DNA from 2 places in the Janthinobacterium sp. SUN118 genome. Region 1 is predicted to be linked to the other one. Evidence: predicted binding sites of a transcription regulator. Region 1 holds the regulator's gene; the other holds the start of a gene.
The links. The regulator sigma-54, encoded in region 1, starts transcription at its own class of promoters, with help from an activator protein. The targets are predictions, from matches to a motif close to TGGCANGNAANCTGCTTT.
Positions count from the first base shown of each region.

Region 1 (9,814 bases):
CTTGCAGACTATGAACATCGACTACCTCAAGAAAATCCTGACCGCCCGCGTCTATGACGTTGCCTCCGAAACGCCGCTGGAACTGGCCCCTGCCCTGTCGCAGCGCCTGAACAACCAGATTTACTTCAAGCGCGAAGACATGCAAAGCGTGTTCAGCTTCAAGATTCGTGGCGCCTACAACAAGATGTCCAAGCTCAGCGAAGCGGACCGCAAGCGCGGCGTGATTTGCGCCTCGGCCGGCAACCATGCCCAGGGCGTGGCCCTGTCGGCCGCGCGCATGGGTTGCCGCGCCGTCATCGTCATGCCCACCACCACGCCGCTGGTGAAAGTCGAGGCCGTCAAAGGACGGGGCGGCGTGAACGTGGAAGTGGTGCTGCACGGCGAATCCTATACGGATGCCTACAACCACGCGCTGACCCTGGAAAAGGAGCAGAAGCTGACCTTCGTGCACCCGTTCGACGATCCGGACGTGATCGCCGGCCAGGGCACGATCGGCATGGAAATCCTGCGCCAGCACGCCGGCCCCATCCACGCCATCTTCGCCCCCATCGGCGGCGGCGGCCTGATCGCCGGCATCGCCGCGTATGTAAAACAGATCCGTCCCGACATCAAGATCATCGGCGTGCAAAGCGTCGATTCGAACGCCATGGCCCGCTCGCTGAAGGCCGGCGAGCGCGTCACCCTGAACGACGTGGGCCTGTTTGCCGACGGCACGGCCGTGCGCCTGGCCGGCGAGGAAACCTTCCGCCTGGTGCAGGCCTATGTCGATGAAATCATCACGGTCGACACGGACGCCATCTGCGCCGCCATCAAGGATGTGTTTACGGATACGCGCTCGATCCTCGAACCGTCGGGCGCGCTGGCCGTGGCCGGCGCCAAGGCATACGTGGAGCGGGCCAGCCTGTCGAAGCACCCGGTCAACCATGAAACCCTGATCACCATCGCCAGCGGCGCGAACATGAATTTCGACCGCCTGCGCTTTGTCGCGGAACGGGCCGAGCTGGGCGAATTCCGCGAAGCCGTGTTTGCCGTCACCATGCGCGAACAGCGGGGCAGTTTCAAGCGCTTCTGTTCGCTCATCGGCGCGCGCAACGTGACGGAATTTAACTACCGCATCAGCGACGAGAAGGAAGCGCACGTGTTTGTCGGCATCCAGATTGCCGACCGGCATGAATCGGGCGTGCTGGCGAAGAAATTCGAAGAGCACGAATTCAAGACCCTGGACCTGACGCATGACGAGCTGGCCAAGTCGCATATCCGCCATCTGGTCGGCGGCAAGAGCCGGCTGGCGCAGGATGAGCTGCTGTACCGCTTCGAGTTCCCCGAGCGCCCCGGCGCACTCATGCGTTTCCTCGACAGCATGGCGCCGAACTGGAATATTTCCCTGTGTCATTACCGCAGCCAGGGCGGCGACGTGGGGCGCATCCTGATCGGCCTGCAAGTGCCGCCCGATGAAATGGGCGAATTTGCCCGTTTCCTCGATACCCTCGGCTACCGTTACTGGGATGAGAGCAGCAATCCCGTCTACAAACTGTTTTTAGGATAGATGGCGAATCGCCCCGGTATTTGCACCGGGGTGAAATAGGCTACCATGCGTGCTTGACTGAACTACGCCACACGACCATGACCACCACCAACGACCTCGCCGAACAATCGCCCCTGGGCAAAAGCTCGGCCTACCGCACCGATTACGCGCCGGACTTGCTGTTTCCCATTCCGCGCCAGGGCAAGCGCGACGAGCTGGCACTGCACGGCACGCTGCCATTCTTCGGCCTCGATATCTGGAATGCCTACGAACTGTCGTGGCTGAACCAGCGCGGCAAGCCGCAAGTGGCCATTGCCAAGGTCAGTGCGCCGGCCGATTCGCCCAACATCATCGAATCGAAGTCGTTCAAGCTGTACCTGAACTCGTTCAACCAGACCCGGCTCGAGAATCCGCAAGCGCTATTGACCCTGCTCAAGCAGGATCTGTCCAAAGGCTTTGGCGCCCCCGTGCAAGTGGAATTGACCTTGCAGGAAGATTTCGGCAAGCTGAAGATGGGCGAGTTCGACGGCGTGCTGCTGGACCGCCTGGACCTGGAAATCACGCAATACACGCCGTCGCCGCAGTTGCTGAAGGCGGCCCTGGACGAAGCGCCCGTGGAAGAAAAACTCGTCTCGCACCTGTTGAAATCGAATTGCCTGGTGACGGGCCAGCCCGACTGGGGCAGCGTGCAGATCGAGTACGCGGGACCGCAGATCGACCAGGAAAGCCTGCTGCGCTACCTGATCGGTTTCCGCGAACACAATGAATTTCACGAGCAATGCGTGGAGCGCATCTTTGTCGACATCTTGCGCCAGTGCAAGCCACAGAAACTGTCCGTGTACGCGCGCTATACGCGTCGTGGCGGACTCGACATTAATCCGTGGCGCAGCAACTACAGCACGGGCACCGTGCCGGGTAACCTGCGCAACGCGCGCCAGTAGCCTCACGCGCCCGCGCACAAACAATGCCGCAGGGAATGCACGCTGTGTTTTAAAACAACGTTGCGGTCATACTCTGAGGCATCATAAAAGCGCTGAAAAGTCGGAAAATCGGCATTCGGCGACGGAAAAACCGGCGCGCCCCGTGTTTTTAATCAGGAAATAGCCGATACACCCCGGTGTTATTTTTTTGCTAAAATGAGGGTGACATGGGCCGTAGCGCCCACTGCGCCCGCAGCGGGCGTATACTGTTGAGAATTGGCGTTACAGGCCGCGGAAACAGGCCTATAATTCGGCTCGCAAGCCCTCTGCGCATTGCACCATTTCATTGAGTGTCATGACTAATCTTAGCAAAATACTATCTCTCGAAAATGTCCTGTTGGATCTGGAAGTGTCCAGCAAAAAGCGCGCTTTCGAGCAAGCCGGCCTGATCTTCGAAAACAATTACGGCATCGCCCGCTCTACCGTCTCGGACAATCTGTTTGCCCGTGAACGCCTGGGTTCGACTGGCCTCGGTCATGGCGTGGCCGTGCCGCATGGCCGCATCAAGGGCATGAAGACGCTGAAAGCGCCACTGGGCGCCTTCGTGCGCCTGGCCGAGCCGATTCCGTTCGAGTCGCCCGATGGCAAGCCCGTCAATCTGCTGTTTTTCCTGCTGATTCCCGATCATGTCACCCAGCAACATCTGGAAATCCTGTCGGAAATCGCCGAAATGTTTTCCGACGACGCCTTCCGCACGGCCCTGGCCACGGATCCGGAACCGAAATCCGTGCATTCGCGCATCGTCAATTGGCAACCTAGTCTTCAAGCGGCGGGTTAAACTTCAGGTATTCCTCCACTCCTGAAGAAGACTGCCATGTTGCAAACGCCGCTGACGATACAACGCCTGTACGACGACAATCGTGAAAGTCTGCAACTGGGCTGGTTCGCCGGCTTCCCCGGCGGCGAACGCCTGATCTCGGGCGACGTCTCGTCAGCCGCCGACCAGGTGGGCCACTTGAACCTGATCCATCCGGGCCGCATCCAGGTCTTCGGCCACCAGGAAATCAATTACTACCAGCGCCTGAAGGTCAATACGCGCACCCACGTGATTGGCGAGCTGATCGCCGGCGGGCCGCCCGCGCTGATCATCGCGCAAGGGCTGGAAACGCCACCCGACATCCTCGCCATCTGCGACGAGCAAAACATTCCCCTGTTCTCGACCCCGCTGCCGGCCGCGCAGGTGATCGACTTCCTGCGCGTCTACCTGTCGAAGAAGTTGGCGCAGCGCATCATCATGCATGGCGTCTTCATGGACGTGCTGGGCGTCGGCGTGCTGATCACGGGCGACTCGGGTCTGGGCAAGAGCGAACTGGGCCTGGAACTGATCTCGCGCAGCCATGGCCTGGTGGCCGACGACGCCGTCGAGTTCTCGCGCATCGCGCCGAACATGATCGAAGGCCGCTGCCCGCCCCTGCTGCAAAACCTGCTGGAAGTGCGGGGTCTGGGCTTGCTCGACATCAAGGCCATCTTTGGCGAAACGGCCGTGCGCCGCAAGATGCGCCTGAAACTGATCGTGCACCTTGTGCGCCGCAATGCGCTGGAAGAGGAAGTCGAGCGCCTGCCATTCCTGTTCCCCACGGAAGACGTGCTGGGCTTGCCCGTGCGCAAGGTCGTCATCCCCGTCGCCGCCGGCCGCAACATCGCCGTGCTGCTGGAAGCGGCCGTGCGCAATACCATCTTGCAACTGCGCGGCATCGACACCTTGCAGGAGTTCATGGAGCGGCAACGACTCGCCATGAGTGGCGATTAATGTTGCCAAGGAGTTCGCCCTGGCAAGGGCGAACCGTGACGCAGGCACGCAGCCATGCTGCGTCAGTTCCCTGCTGCACCAACGACTCTCCATGAGTGGCGATTAATGTTGCCAAGGAGTCCGCCCTGGCAAGGGCGAACCGTGACGCAGGCACGCAGCCATGCTGTGTCAGTTCCCTGCTGCACCAACGACTCGCCATGAGTGGCGATTAATGTTGCCAGGGAGTCCGCCCTGGCAAGGGCGAACCGTGACGCAGGCACGCAGCCATGCTGCGTCATTTTCCTGCTGCACCAGCGACGCGCCATGAGTGGCGATGAACGCCGGAGGCAGACCCGTCGACAACAATTAAATGTAACCAACACTAAGGCTCCAAATGCAATAATTTGTAAAGATAATTGCCTTCGAGGCAGAGCACCGATCTTTATTGTATGATCGGTATATGCATATGGTCCTTATTACCGGAATATCCGGCTCCGGCAAATCCGTGGCACTCAATGTGCTGGAAGATACCGGCTACTATTGTGTCGACAACCTGCCGCCGGCGCTGCTGCCCAGTCTGGTGCAAACCCTGCTCGATGAAGGCACACCGCAACTGGCCGTCGCCGTCGATGCACGCAGCGCCGAGTCACTGACCAGCCTGCCGCACAATGTGGCGCTGCTGCGCGACCAGGGGCATGACGTGAAGGTCATGTTCCTGACAGCCACCACGCACTCGCTGGTGGCGCGCTTCTCGGAAACGCGGCGCAGCCACCCGCTGTCGCATGAGCTGCGTCCGAACCAGAATCCGGCCAGCCGCCGCACCCTGATCGAATGCATCTCGGAAGAGCGCGAACGCCTGTCGGCCATCGAACAGCTGGGCCATGTGATCGACACCTCGGAACTGAGCGCCAACAAGCTGCGCGCCTGGATCAAGGATATCGTCGCCTCCGAACGGGCGCCGCTGACCCTGTTCTTCGAATCGTTCGCCTTCAAGCTGGGCGTGCCGCTCGACGCCGATTTCGTCTTCGACGTGCGGGCCCTGCCGAATCCCTATTACGACCTGGCCTTGCGCCCGCTCGACGGCCGCGACGCGCCCGTGATCGCCTTCCTCGATGCGCAACCGAGCGCACTCGAGCTGTTGGCCGACATACGCGCCTTCATCGAGAAATGGTTGCCGTCATTCAAATCCGACAACCGCAGCTACCTGACGGTGGCGCTCGGCTGCACGGGCGGCCAGCACCGCTCCGTGTACATGGCGGAACGGCTGGCGCAGTATTTCAGCCCGAATGAACGCGTCGTCCTGCGCCACCGCGAACGTAGCTAGAACGCCAAGCGACCGCGCGTCGCTTGTATTTGGCCCTGTTAATTCAGATGGCAAAGCGGATGCGCTTGCGCCGGCCAGACCGGTGCAAAGAAGCGCGCCACCATGGCCGCATCGACCTCGTCCAGGCTGGCCGGCTGCCAGCGCGGCGCATGGTCCTTGTCGACCACGAGCGCGCGCACGCCTTCAAGCACCTCGCCATGCGTAAAATTGTGGCGCACCAGCGTGCGCTCCATGCGCAGGCAATCGGCCACGCCCAGGTGTGCGCCCCGCTGCAGTAATTCCAGGGTGACCGACATCATCAGCGGCGAGCGCAGGCGCATTGCCGCCAGCGCCTTGGCCGCGAACGCACTGTCATCCTGCGCCAGCGATGCCATGATGGCCGCCACGGAAGCGGCACTGAAATGGCGGTCCAGCACCGTGCGCACGGCCGCCAGCGCAGAGACGCCCACCTCGGCCTGGAATGACGCCGCCAGGGCCTTGATGGCCACCGGCAAGCCTTCACCGGGCGTCGACTCGAACAGGGCCGTCAGCGCCTCCATGGCCGTCTCCGGCAGATACACATCGGCCAGCCCCGTGTACAGCGCATCGGCCGCGCCGATGGTCAGGCCCGTCAAGCCCAGGTACAGACCCAGCTGGCCAGGCAGGCGCGACAGGAAATAGCTGCCGCCCACATCGGGAAACAGGCCAATATTGACTTCCGGCATGGCCATGCGCGTGCGGCCCGTCACGATGCGCAAGCGGTTGCCGGGGCCGGCCTGCGCCACGCCCATGCCGCCGCCCATCACCACGCCATCCATCACGGCGATATACGGTTTCGGATAGAAATGAATTAAATGATTTAAAGCATATTCTTCTGTAAAGAAATCTTCCAGCAGCGCACTGCCGCCCTGCGGCGTGGCCCGGCCCGCATCGTAAAAGAAGCGGATGTCGCCGCCGGCGCACAGGGCTTTTTCGCTGCTCGAGCGTATCACCACGGCGTCCACCTGCGGATCGTCGCGCCAGGCCAGCAAGGCGGCACTCATGGTGCGCACCATCTCCAGCGACAGGGAATTCAAGGCTTTCGGGCGGTCGAGCACAATGTGCGCGGTGCGGTTGCGGATAGAGGTGTGGACGAAGTCGCTCATGGCAGGCAGGCAAGAAGTGAAAGTGCCAACATTCTAGCGCCTGCAGGAACAACCTTGCGTTCGGCCAGGCGATCCGTGCGCAAGGGTGACGGGCGCAAAAAAGGGCGCAAGATGTGCGCCCTTAGTTGATCACAACTGCTGGAAGCGGGTGGCCTTAGACGGCGACGACGGCTTCATCCTCTGAGTTGTCTGGCAGATGCTTGATCGCCTCTTTACCGTGCCCTTGCACTTTGCTTTTGTATTTCATCACTTGCCGGTCCAGCTTGTCGATCAGGGTATCGATCGCGGCATACAGGTCTTGCGCCAGGCTTTCCACATAGACGGTCTTGCCACTCAGACGCAGGTTGACTTCGGCCTTTTGACGCTTTTCTTTCTCTTTGAGGTTGTCCACGGTCAGAATCACGGCGATATCGATAACGTGATCGAAATGACGTTTCACGCGCTCCAGCTTCGTTTGTACGTATTCACGAATGGCTGGTGTCACTTCGAGATGATGTCCGCTGATGGTGAGATTCATACACACTCCTAAAGATGATCGGGTTCGTGCGGTGTCCATCGTATCCGGCCCGCAGAGGAACCGAAAAAACTACAAGCACTTACGCAGACTCACTGGCGGAATTTTCAACGCTTCCCGGTATTTGGCAACAGTACGTCGCGCAATCACCATGCCTTGTTCTCCCAGCATGTCCGCAATCTTACTGTCGGATAAAGGATTTTTAGGGTCTTCTGCTCCTGTCAGTTGCACGATCAATGCCCGTATCGCCGTCGATGACGCTTCGCCCCCCGCTTCGGTGGCGACGTGGCTACCAAAGAAATATTTCAACTCGAACATGCCGTGCGGGGTCAGCATGTACTTTTGAGTTGTTACCCGCGAGATAGTACTCTCGTGTAAACCCAGTGTATCAGCTATTTCACGGAGCACAAGGGGGCGCATGGCAACGGCCCCATGCGAGAAAAAGTTCTTTTGTCTTTCTACTATCGCCTGCGCCACGCGCAGGATCGTGTCGAAGCGCTGGCGCATATTCTTGATCAGCCACTTGGCTTCCTGCAACTGTGCCCCCATGGCGCCCTCACCCTTGCCCTGCTTGAGCAGGTTGGCATACATGGCATTGACGCGCAGGCGCGGCATGACGTCATTGTTCAGGGTCACCTGCCAGCCATTGCGCGCGCGCTTGACGACCACGTCCGGCACCACGTAGTCGGAAACGTCGGAGGCGAACACGGCGCCCGGGTGCGGATTGCACAGGCGAATCACGGTCTGCGCCTCGCGCAAGTCTTCGTCGTCGCAATCGAGGGCTTTTTTCAGCTTGTTGAAATCGCGCTGGGCAAACCAGGCCAGGTGCTTTTCCACGATGACGATGGCCATGCGGCGCGTCACCAGGGCGATATGCGGCAAACGCTTGATTTGCAGCGCCAGGCATTCGGAGGCGTTGCGCGCCCCCACACCCGGCGGATCGAAGCTTTGCAGCAGCGCCAGCGCCGTGCGCAGCTCGTCGGCATCGATGTCCAGCTCCGCCGGCAGGCGCGCCAGGATGTCGTCGAGCGACTCTTCCAGGTAGCCATTGTCGTCGAGCGCGTCGATGATCAGCTCGACCAGCGCGCGGTCGCGCAATTCGAGCACCGTCACGCGCATCTGCTCCATCAGGTGTTCGCGCAAGGTGCAGTGATGGGCTTCGAGTTGCGGACGGGCATCCTCGTCGTCGGGCGTCTTGCCCCGGCTCGCTTCGCTCCAGTCGCTGTCGCCGCCATCCATGGCGGCCGGACTCTCGCCCGCCTCACCGTCAAACCCATCCGCTTCGGCCGGCGCCGCGGGCGCCTCCTGGCTGGGTGGCTGGGGCGGTGCCTCGGCCGGCGCGGCCGTCGAACTCAAGGCGCCATCGGACAGCAGGCGCAACGAGCGGTCGAGCGGATCGTCGAGACGCTCGAGCAGGGGATTGTCCGTCAACAGCTGCTCTAGCTCCTGGTGCAATTCCAGGGTAGACAATTGCAACAGGCGTATCGATTGCTGCAACTGCGGCGTCAGTGCCAAGTGCTGCGAGGTGCGCAGCTGCAATGATTGTTTCATTGGCTCACATGCGGAAGTGTTCGCCCAGATAGACCCGGCGTACCGACTCGTTCGCGATGATGTCGTCGGGGCGTCCCGACGCCAGCACCGAGCCCTGGTTGATGATGTAGGCACGGTCGCAGATACCCAGCGTCTCGCGTACATTATGGTCGGTGATCAGCACGCCGATATTGCGCTCCTTCAAGAAACGCACGATGCGCTGGATTTCGATCACGGCGATCGGGTCGACGCCGGCGAACGGTTCGTCGAGCAGCACGAAACGCGGGTCCGTGGCCAGCGCGCGGGCGATTTCCACGCGGCGGCGCTCGCCGCCCGACAGCGACAAGGCCTGGTTCTCGCGCAGCTTTTCAATCTGCAAGTCGGCCAGCAATTTATCCAGGCGCTCCTCGATCTCGGCCTTCGTCAATGGACGGCCTTCGACGGTCTGGATTTCCAGCACGGCGCGGATATTGTCTTCCACCGTCAGCTTGCGGAAAACGGACGCTTCCTGCGGCAGATAGGACAGGCCCATCTGCGCGCGGCGGTGGATCGGCAGCCTGGAAATATCCACGCCGCTGATATCGATGGTACCGCCATCCGACGGCACCAGGCCGACGATCATGTAGAACGAGGTGGTCTTGCCGGCGCCGTTCGGGCCCAGCAAGCCCACCACTTCGCCGCATTCGACTTGCAGCGAAACATCATGTACGACTTGCCGCTTGCCATAGGTCTTTTGCAGCCCGCGGACGATCAGGGTACTGCCGCAACGTGTATTTTCCATTATTTCTTTCCTGGCGCGGGCGCCGCCGGCGCTTTCTCCGCCGCGGGTGCCTTGGTCTTCGGCTGGATCACCATGCGCACGCTGCCGGCTCCCGGGGAGCTGGTGCCGCTGTCGGTATTTTCCATATTGAACACTTCATTGCGGCTGTCATACGAGATGAAGGCGCCGTTGGCCACATCGGTGATTTTCGTGCCTTCCAGGCGCGTCAGCTTGGCCTTGGAAAACAGTTTCACCACTTCCGTCTTGTTGTCGTATTCCACGCGCTCGGCTTCGCCTTCCACCCACAGGTCGCCCGCGCCATCGCGCT
Region 1 covers NZ_JAPUBV010000002.1:188,779-198,592, forward strand. Annotated here, with positions in the region: gene ilvA (threonine ammonia-lyase, biosynthetic) at 11-1,546, shown strand; gene queF (NADPH-dependent 7-cyano-7-deazaguanine reductase QueF) at 1,624-2,466, shown strand; gene O0880_RS16500 (PTS sugar transporter subunit IIA) at 2,801-3,283, shown strand; gene hprK (HPr(Ser) kinase/phosphatase) at 3,320-4,255, shown strand; gene rapZ (RNase adapter RapZ) at 4,695-5,558, shown strand; gene O0880_RS16515 (enoyl-CoA hydratase/isomerase family protein) at 5,597-6,682, opposite strand; gene raiA (ribosome-associated translation inhibitor RaiA) at 6,837-7,199, opposite strand; gene O0880_RS16525 (RNA polymerase factor sigma-54) at 7,269-8,747, opposite strand; gene lptB (LPS export ABC transporter ATP-binding protein) at 8,752-9,507, opposite strand; gene lptA (lipopolysaccharide transport periplasmic protein LptA) at 9,507-9,814, opposite strand, start outside.

Region 2 (9,814 bases), on a different contig from region 1:
CCGATGGTTTCCAGCAGCGGGCCGATCGACGTGAATTTCTTGTAGACGTCGCGGTAATTGCGCTCGACCACCGTCATGTTCGGCATGGTCTTGCCGGGAATCGCCTCGCATTCGCCGGCGCGCCAGTCCTTGGGATCGAAAGGCTGGCCCAGTTCGCCGGGCGTATCGTGCATCAGCGGCGTGAGGATGATGTCTTGCTGGGTGCCCAGCAGCTCGCCGCCGATTTCCGAGAATTTCTCGGCGATGCCCTTGTAGATTTCCCAGTCCGACTTCGATTGCCACAGCGGCTGCACGGCTTCCGACAGCGGATGGATGAACGGATGCATGTCCGACGTATTCAGGTCGTCCTTTTCATACCAGGTGGCCGTCGGCAGCACCACGTCGCCGTACAGGCAGGTGGTCGACATGCGGAAGTCCAGCACCACCAGCAGATCGAGCTTGCCTTCGGCGGCCGGGCGCACCTTCACCTGCTGCGGTTTCAGGCAGTCGTCTTCGTCGCTGAGCAAGCCGTTCTGCGTGCCGAGCAGGTATTTCAGGAAGTACTCGTGGCCCTTGCCCGAGCTGCCGAGGATATTCGAACGCCAGACGAACATATTGCGCGGGAAGTTGGCCGGATTGTCCGGATCGTCGCACGAGAACTGCAGCTGGCCCGCCTTGATCTGGTCGAGCGCATACGCGGCCGGCGCCTGCCCTGCCGCCCTGGCGGCCTTGGCCACTTCCAGCGGATTGGTTTGCAGCTGCGGCGCCGATGGCAGCCAGCCCATGCGCTCGGCCTTGGCGTTGTAGTCGAGCAGGGTCAGGTCGCCCGTGCCGCCGGCCGCCGATGGCGAGGCGATGTCGCCCGTTTCCAGCTTTTCATGGCGCCACTGGCTCGTGTGCGCATAGAAGAACGAGGTGCCGTTCATTTGGCGCATCGGGCGCACCCAGTCCTGGGCGAAGGCCAAGGGCGTCCAGCCCGTTTGCGGACGCAGCTTTTCCTGGCCCACGTAATGGGCCCAGCCGCCGCCCGACTGGCCGATACAGCCGCACATCATCAGCATGTTGATGATGCCGCGGTAGGTCATGTCCATGTGGTACCAGTGATTCAGGCCGGCGCCCACGATGACCATGCTCTTGCCGCGCGTCTGGTCGGCGTTTTCCGCGAACTGGCGCGCCACGGTGATGACGTCGGCGCGTTTCACGCCCGTATGCTTTTCCTGCCACGCGGGGGTGTACGGCACGTCGTCGTCATAGCTTTCCGCGACATTTTCTCCGCCGAGGCCACGGTCGATGCCGTAGTTGGCCAGGGTCAGGTCGAACACGGTGGTCACCAGGCCCGTCGTGCCGTCGGCCAGGCGGATGGTTTTCACGGGCACCTTGCGCAGCAGCATGTCGGCCGCGTCCTTGCCGCCGAAGTAGGCAAAACCCACTTCCGTGACGGCGTCGCTGTCGTTGATCATGGACAGCATCGGCACGATGGGCGCGCCGCTGCCGCCCGCCTTCTGTTCCAGGTTCCACTTGCCCGACTCGCCCCAGCGGAAGCCGATGGAGCCGGCCGGCGCCGTGATCGCCCCCGTGCTTTCGTCGATGACGAGGGTTTTCCATTCCGGGTTGTTGGTCTCGTCGAGGTTGTTGTCCAGGTGCGAGGCGCGCAGGAAGTAGTCGGGCACCAGGGTACCGTTATGCTCCTTGAGCAGCACCAGCATGGGGAAGTCCGTGTACTGGCGCGCATAGTCGCGGAAGTAGGCGCTCTGGCCTTCCGCATGGAATTCCTTGAGGATGACGTGGCCCATGGCCAGCGCCAGCGCGGCGTCCGTGCCCTGTTTCGGCGCCAGCCAGATGTCGCCGAACTTCACCATTTCGCCGTAGTCGGGCGAGATGGCCACGGTTTTCGTGCCCTTGTAGCGCACTTCCGTGTAAAAGTGGGCGTCCGGCGTGCGCGTCATCGGCACGTTCGAGCCCCACACCATCAGATAGGTCGAGTTGTACCAGTCGGCCGATTCCGGCACGTCCGTCTGTTCGCCCCATACTTGCGGGCTGGCCGGCGGCAAGTCGCAGTACCAGTCATAGAAACTCAGGGCCACGCCGCCGATCAGCGACAGGTAGCGCGTGCCGGAGGCATAGCTGACCATGGACATGGCGGGAATCGGCGAAAAGCCGACGACGCGGTCCGGGCCGTATTTCTTGATCGTCAGCGCATTCGCGGCGGCGATGATCTCGTTCGATTCGTCCCACGTGGCGCGCACGAAGCCGCCCAGGCCGCGGATGGACTTGTATTGCTGCGAGCGCACGGGGTCCTGGCTGATCCAGTCCCAGGCCGTGACGGGGTCCATGGTCTTGCGCGCTTCGCGCCACATTTCCATCAGGCGGCCGCGCACCATCGGGTACTTCACGCGCTGCGCCGAATACACATACCAGGAATAGCTGGCGCCGCGCGGGCAGCCGCGCGGTTCATGATTGGGCAGGTCGGGACGCGTGCGCGGGTAATCGGTTTGCTGGGTTTCCCAGGTGATCAGGCCATTCTTGACATACACCTTCCAGCTGCACGAGCCGGTGCAGTTCACGCCATGCGTGGAACGCACGATCTTGTCGTGCTGCCAGCGCTGGCGGTAGGCGTTTTCCCAGGTACGGTCTTCATCGACCACGGTGCCGTGGCCGTTGGAAAACGGCTCGGCGGGCTTGCTAAAAAATTTAAGGCGGTCCAGAAAGTGACTCATGCTACCTCCACATTGCGCCGCGGACAGCGGCGCCAGGTCTTAAGAAACGCTGCAAGCACGATGGCTCAAGCGTCGATACCAACAGTCTAGCGATGCGCCCTGCGCGGCGGTATTGGCAAGAAGTCGGTTTCCGGCACCAGGAATGCATAGGCGCGTAGTCACCCGGATAGTCACTATTGCCTATGGGCGGCACGCGCGCGCTGCGGTATACCTGTCGCCATCATTCAACCAGGAGAAAAGCCATGCCCATTACCGATTACGCCAGCCTGCTGCGCAGCGCCCGCACCCAGGAACAGCCGCAACGGCTGCTGTTCACGTTTACCCAGGCGCAGGCCCAGCCTGGCGGCCAGGGCAAGTCGCTCACGCCCGTGATGTGCGCCGACAAGCTGCCCGATGAACTGGACAGCTTTGAAAAACTCACGGAGGAATCGAAGCAGATGCAGACGCACTGGGACGTGGTCTTCGTGGCGGGACTGGCGGGCCGGGACGGCCAGCCGCCCGCGCCGCAGGAATGCGAGGCGCCGCTGCGCGCCATGGTGACGGCCATCGAGCAAGGCCGCATCGATACATTGCTGGCGTTCGACCGCAGCGGCGATTTGCTGCGTTTCAGCTGAAGGAACTTGTCGGATGACGCCCTACCGGCCAATCCGACCTGCCTTGCGTAATTGACGGAAGAATGTCGCGACGTAGGTCGGATTAGCGCGGCAACGCCGCGCGTAATCCGACACCTCTACCTGGCCGCATCCGGCCACGGCCGCTCGTGTAAATGGCGCGCCCGTTCGATGGGACAGACGAGGGGCAAAAACTGCTGCTGGCGCGCCGAATACGCCATCAGCGCCCCGCTGTCGATATCGAAATACCATCCATGCAGTTTCAGCACGCCCTGTTCGACCCGGCGCTTCAGCCAGGGATAGGTGAGCAGGTTGTCCAGCGACTGCAATATGCTGGCCAGCTCGCACGCATGATGCTGTTCCGCCGACGAGCGGTGTCCGAGGTCGCGCCGCACGCGCTGCGCCACCGGTTCGGCGATGCGCATCCACTGCCCCACGAAGTCCGTTTCCTGCCCCTGCGCGCGCGGCTGCGGCTCCAGCAGCGCGCGGATGCCGCCGCAGCGCGCATGGCCGAGCACGATGACCCTGGCCACTTCGAGCTTGCAGACGGCAAACTCGATGGCCGAACTGACGCCGGGCGGCGCATCGGGGGTACACGGCGGCACCAGGTTGGCGATATTGCGCACGACGAACATGTCGCCCGGGTCGCTGCCCGTCAGCAGCATGGGGTCAACGCGCGAATCGCAGCAGCCGATCAGCAGGGTCGAAGGCCGCTGCCCGTCGCGCAAGCTGTCGTACAAAGTCTGCGGCTCGCTGAAATACTGCTGCTGAAACAGGCTGAAGCCGTTGACGAATTTTTCCAGTTCTTCCATCACATACTCTCATTTCCTCAACGCCTGGCAAGACCGGCTTGCCAGGCATGCCAACTTTAGCAAGGCATAGGCGCATTCTTGCGCGCATAGCACCACCAGGTAATCGCGATGCAGCTGACGTAGAAGCCGATGAAGCACCACAGGGCCGCGTCGGGGCTGCCCGTCATGGCGATCGAGGTGCCGTAGCTTTTCGGGATGAAGAAGGCGCCGTAGGCCGCCACGGCCGACGTGAAGCCCAGCACGGCCGCGCCTTCCTTGTTGGCGTCGACGATGGCCTGCTCCTGCGCCGCCTTGCCCTTGCCGGCCGCGGCGCGCTGATGCTCGGTCAGGAAAATCACGGGGATCATGCGGAAGGTCGACGCATTGCCGATGCCGGTGCCGGCGAACAGCAGCATGAACATCCAGAAGAAGCCATTGAAGTTACCGCCAACGCCGCCTTGCGGCATGAAGTACAGCACGCCCAGCACGGCGCCTATCATCAGCAGGAACGACCACAGGGTGACACGCGCGCCGCCCAGCTTGTCCGAGATCACGCCGCCGGCCACGCGCGCCAGCGCGCCCACCAGGGGACCGAGGAAGGCGTAGTCGAGCGGATTGACGTCGGGGAACTGGATCTTGATCAACAGCGGAAACGCGGCCGAATAGCCGATGAAGGAACCGAAGGTGCCCGTGTACAGCCAGCACATGAGCCAGTTGTGCTTGCGCTTGAAGATCACGGCCTGCTCGGAAAACGAAGCCTTGGCCGACGCCAGGTCATTCATGCCGAACCAGGCCAGCAAGGTGGAGAGCGCAATGAACGGCACCCAGATGAAGCCCGCATTCTGCAACCACATGTCCTTGCTCACGCCATTCTTGACCCAGGTCAGCGCATCGCCGCCCCAGGCGCCGAAGACGGCAAACGTGATCACCAGCGGCACGACGAACTGCACCACCGACACGCCCAGATTGCCCAGGCCCGCGTTCATGCCCAGCGCGAAGCCCTTGCTCGCCTTCGGATAGAAAAAGCTGATGTTGGCCATCGACGAGGCGAAATTGCCGCCGCCGAAGCCGCACAGCAGCGCCAGGATCAGCATCGTCGGATAGCCCGTGTTCACGTCCTGCACGGCCAGGCCGATGCCGATGGCGGGGATCAAGAGCGAGCCGGTGGAAATGGCCGTCCAGCGCCGGCCGCCGAAGATCGGCACCATGAACGAGTAAAAGATGCGCAAGGTGGCGCCGGACAGGCCCGGCAAGGCCGTCAGCCAGAACAGCTGGTTGTTACTGTAGGTGAAGCCGATGTTGGGCAGGTTCACCACCACCACGCTCCACACCATCCACACGGCGAACGCCAGCAGCAGTGCGGGAATCGAAATCCACAGATTGCGCGCGGCCGTGGCCTTGCCCGTGCTTTGCCAGAAGCTCGGTGTTTCCGGCTCCCACGTATTGATCATGTAGCGGCTCATGTTTTTACTCCTGCAGGTTGATTGGTAGTGGCCGCGCGCAGCGGCTTGAACGAGAAATGCATCCAGACGAGCGAGACGCAGACGGTGCCGTACAACAGCATGAAGGCGCTCGAACGCACGCCGGTGAAGTCGACCAGGGCGCCGAACATCACGGGCAGGATGAAGCCGCCGAGGCCGCCGGCCAGGCCCACGACGCCCGAAACGGCGCCGATGTTGTCGGAAAAATCATCGCCGATAAACTTGAAGACGGACGCCTTGCCCACGGCCATGGCGATGCCGACGATGAACAGCAGCACGGTGAACCACAGCGGCGACAGGCCGATATGGAAGGCCAGCGGCCCCGTGACGGTTTCCACCACCATCTGCGTCTGCGGGTACGACAGCAGGAAGAAGCACACCCAGCACACCCACATCACGGCCCAGGTGACTTTCGCCGCGCCGTATTTGTCCGAAATCCAGCCGCCCAGCGCGCGCAGCACGCCGCCCGGCAGCGAGAAGCAGGCGGCCAGCAGCGCCGCGTGGCTCAGGTCGAAGCCGTATTCGGCCACGTAGTACTTCGTCATCCACAGCGCCAGCGCCACATAGCCGCCGAACACCACCGAGTAGTACTGGCAGTAGCGCCACACGCGCGGGTCCTTCAGCACCTTCATCTGCGCCGAAAAACTCTCGCCCGATGGCGCCAGGTGCGATTTGTCCGTGTACGAGAACAGCCAGAAGATGACGGCCGTGGCCAGCATGGCCACCGCATACACCTTGGGCAGCATCTGCCAGCCGAAGGCGGCGACGATGCCGGGCGCGACGAACTTGGTCAGCGCGGAACCGGAGTTCCCGGCGCCGAAGATGCCCATGGCCAGGCCGCGGCGCTCCTTCTCGTACCAGCGCGCCACGTAGGGCGTGCCGACGGAAAACGAACCGCCCGCCAGGCCCACGAACATGCCCAGCAAGAGGAAATGCCAGTAGGCGGTGGCGTAGGCGATCAGGTAGATCGGCACCACGCTGGCCAGCATCAGCAGGAAGAAGACGCGGCGTCCGCCGTATTTGTCCGTCCAGATGCCCAGCGGCACGCGCACGAGTGAGCCCGTCAGCACGGGCATGGCGGCCAGCAGGCCGAATTGCGTTTCAGTCAAGCCCAGGCTGGTCTTGATGGGGATGCCCAGTACGGCAAACATCATCCATACCGCGAAGCAGATCGTGAAGGCGAAGGTACTGCTGACCAGCACGGACGCCTGCTTGCGCCGCATGCCCGGTTCGGCTGCCTTGTTGTTGTTACTGTTCTTGTTAGTGCCATCTAGGGTAGCCACGATGTTTCTCCATGAATGCACTGGCCGTCTGGCCAGCCGTCCCGACCAGCTTACGTGCCAGCCGCGAAAGGCACTATCGGCCACAGGGTGATTCTGGAAAGGCAATCTGGATAGCCGCATCGGCAAAAGTGACTAGGCGATGCGGAATGGACCTAGCCTGGATGGCGGGGGGTTTTACAAAACGCCGCGTTTTTGGCACACTCGGCGCCTGGAGAACAAGGAGCCAAGGAGCGGCATGGAGAACAGCGGCGCAGCAGACGAGATCATCACCCGCGCGGCGGCATCTGGCGATGTGGAAGCCATGCTGGCCTGCGACACCTACGCGCAGGCGCACGCCGCCCGTGGCGAGGCCGTGCGCGCCGCCGTCGGCAAGGGACACTGCCTGCTCGCCCTGCGGGCCGGCCAGGTCGCCGGCTATGTGCTCGTGCACGACGACTTCTTCGGCTACGGCTTCATATCCCTGGTGGTGGTGTCGCCCGCGCACCGGCGCCTGGGCGTGGGAGAGCGGCTGCTGGCAGCCGCCGGGGCAGCGTGCCCGACGGAGAAAGTGTTCACTTCGACGAACCAGTCCAACCTGGCCGCGCAACGGCTGTTCGCCAGCGCCGGCTTTGTGCGCAGCGGCCGGATCGAGCATCTCGATGAGGGCGACCCGGAGCTCGTGTACGTCAAATTCCTGCGCTAGGCCCGCCTTATCCCGACGACGTATGGCGCGCAAGGCCAAAGGCGGCTATGCTGGCGCCACTCTCAATGACGGCAGCATACATACATGGACTATCTGAGCCTCAAGCATTTCCACATGGGTTGCGCCGCCGCCAGCGGCTTTCTGTTCCTCCTGCGCGGCGCCTGGATGCTGCGCGCCTCGCCCGCGCTGCAACAGCGCTGGGTGAAGGTGCTGCCGCACCTGGTCGACACGGCCCTGCTGCTCAGCGCCATCACGCTGGCCGTGTGGAGCGGCCAGTCGCCGGGCAGCCAGCCGTGGCTGGCCGCCAAGCTGTGCGCGCTGGTGGGCTACATCGTGCTGGGCACCATCGCCCTGAAACGCGGCAAGACGCCAGCCGCGCGCGGCGCCGCGTTCGCCGGCGCCGTGCTGCTGTTTGCCTACATCGTCGCCGTGGCCGTCACCAAGCAGGCCTGGCCATTCTGATCGATCAGAAGATGTAGCGCAGGGTGACGCTGGCATTGCGCGGCGCGCCCCAGTAAGCCTGGTTGTACATGCCGATCTGGCTGTAGTAATGCTTGTCGAACAGGTTGTTGATGTTCGCCTGCAGCGACAGCTGGCGCGACAGCGCGTATTTCGCCATCAGGCTGGCCACGGCGTAGCCGCCCTGCCCCACGCGTTCGACGCCCTGCGGTCCCGTGGCATCGCGGTAGGCGCCGCTCTGCCAGTTCACGCCGCCGCCCACCGACAATGCGCGCCAACCGCCAGGCAGCTGGTATGTGGAAAACACGCGCGCCAGGGTCTGCGGCACGTAGCTGTTCAGGCGCGCGCCCTTGTTATCCTTGGCCGCCGCGTGCGACACGCTGGCCGAGACGTTCCAGCCCTGCGCCAGTTCGCCCGACACGTCCAGTTCCACGCCCTTGCTGGTGGTGCCATCCGCCGCGTAGTAGGCCTGCGTCAGCGAATTGCCGACGAAGTGGCCCGTATCTTCCTGCGCCAGGCCATCCTGCGCGATGCGGAACACGGCCAGCGCCGCATTCAGGCGGCCGCCGAAGTATTCGCCCTTCACGCCCACTTCCACATTCTTGCCCTGCACGGGATCGAGGTAGCGGCCGAAGCGGTCCTGGTTGCCCTGCGGCTTGAAGATCTTGCTGTAGCTGGTGTACAGCGCATGCTGCGCGTCGATATCCCACACCAGGCCCGCATACGGCGTGACGGCGTGCTTGGCATAGGCGTAGCTGCCGCCCCAGTCGTCGACATGGTCCGCCTTGTAGCGGCTGTAGCGCGCGCCGACGATCAGCTTGAGCGGATCGGCCAGCGAAAAGCGCGCCGTGCCATAGATGCCGCGCTGCTGCACCGTGTCGAGCAGCTTCCAGCGGTAGAAAGCCGGATCGTTCCAGTCCGGCTCGGGTGCCACGCCCTGCCACCGGTCAAAATTGCCGTAGTCGACGCTGCCGCCCGAGATGCCGGGATTGCTGGCGAACTGGTTGCTGCCCGAGACGCCGAACGCCAGGTCGTGCGTGCGCCCCAGCCACTGGACGGGCCCCTGTACATAGGCGTCGACGCTGTCCTGGCGCCGCGTGCCCGCGTAAAAACCGGGGCTGCCCGTCACGCCCTGCCCCGTGGCCTTGTTCGGCCAGGTGTAGGCGAAGGTTTCGGCGGCCGAGTAGTTGCCCCAGCCGTGATTCAGCATGGCCGTCAGATTCCAGCCGCTGCCCAGCTCCTGCTCCAGGCGCAAGAAGGCCGTCTGGCTGGTGCTGAACCAGCGGCTCCAGGTGGCGGCCGTCGTCGCGGAGCGGGAAAACGTGGCCCGTTCACCATCCGCATACCACAGCGGCAAGCCGCCATACATGCCGCCGCGCGGGCGGTTGTCCTGGTATTCATAGCCGGCGATCAGCACGCTGCCGGGCGCCAGGTCCGCTTCCACGGTGGCATACGCCATGGCTTTCTTGCCGTGATACAGGCGCACATACGATTCGCTGTCCTGGTAGCTGGCCACGACCCTGCCACGCACCTTGCCGTCCGCGCTCAGGGGCGTGGAGAGATCCGCGCTGGCGCGCGCATTGTTCCAGGAAGCGAGGCTCAGGGCGGCCGCGCCGGCCAGCTGCGTCGACGACGCGCGCTTGCGCACCAGGTTGATGGTGGCCGACGGCTCGCCTGCGCCCGTCAGCAGGCCGGTGGCGCCGCGCACGATCTCGACCCGGTCGTAAGCCGTCATGTCCAAGGTGCTGTCGCCCACGTTATAGGCATTGTCGACCGTGGTGGGAATGCCGTCGTACTGGTAGCTGGCGATG
Region 2 covers NZ_JAPUBV010000001.1:3,013,429-3,023,242, forward strand. Annotated here, with positions in the region: gene O0880_RS13605 (nitrate reductase subunit alpha) at 1-2,696, opposite strand, end outside; gene O0880_RS13610 (ribonucleotide reductase subunit alpha) at 2,939-3,310, shown strand; gene O0880_RS13615 (carbonic anhydrase) at 3,427-4,119, opposite strand; gene O0880_RS13620 (NarK family nitrate/nitrite MFS transporter) at 4,176-5,561, opposite strand; gene O0880_RS13625 (nitrate/nitrite transporter) at 5,558-6,802, opposite strand; gene O0880_RS13630 (GNAT family N-acetyltransferase) at 7,098-7,544, shown strand; gene O0880_RS13635 (SirB2 family protein) at 7,629-8,006, shown strand; gene O0880_RS13640 (TonB-dependent receptor) at 8,011-9,814, opposite strand, start outside.
Region 2: a site for sigma-54 is predicted at 6,905-6,922, ahead of O0880_RS13625 (nitrate/nitrite transporter). Genes of this name have one in related genera too.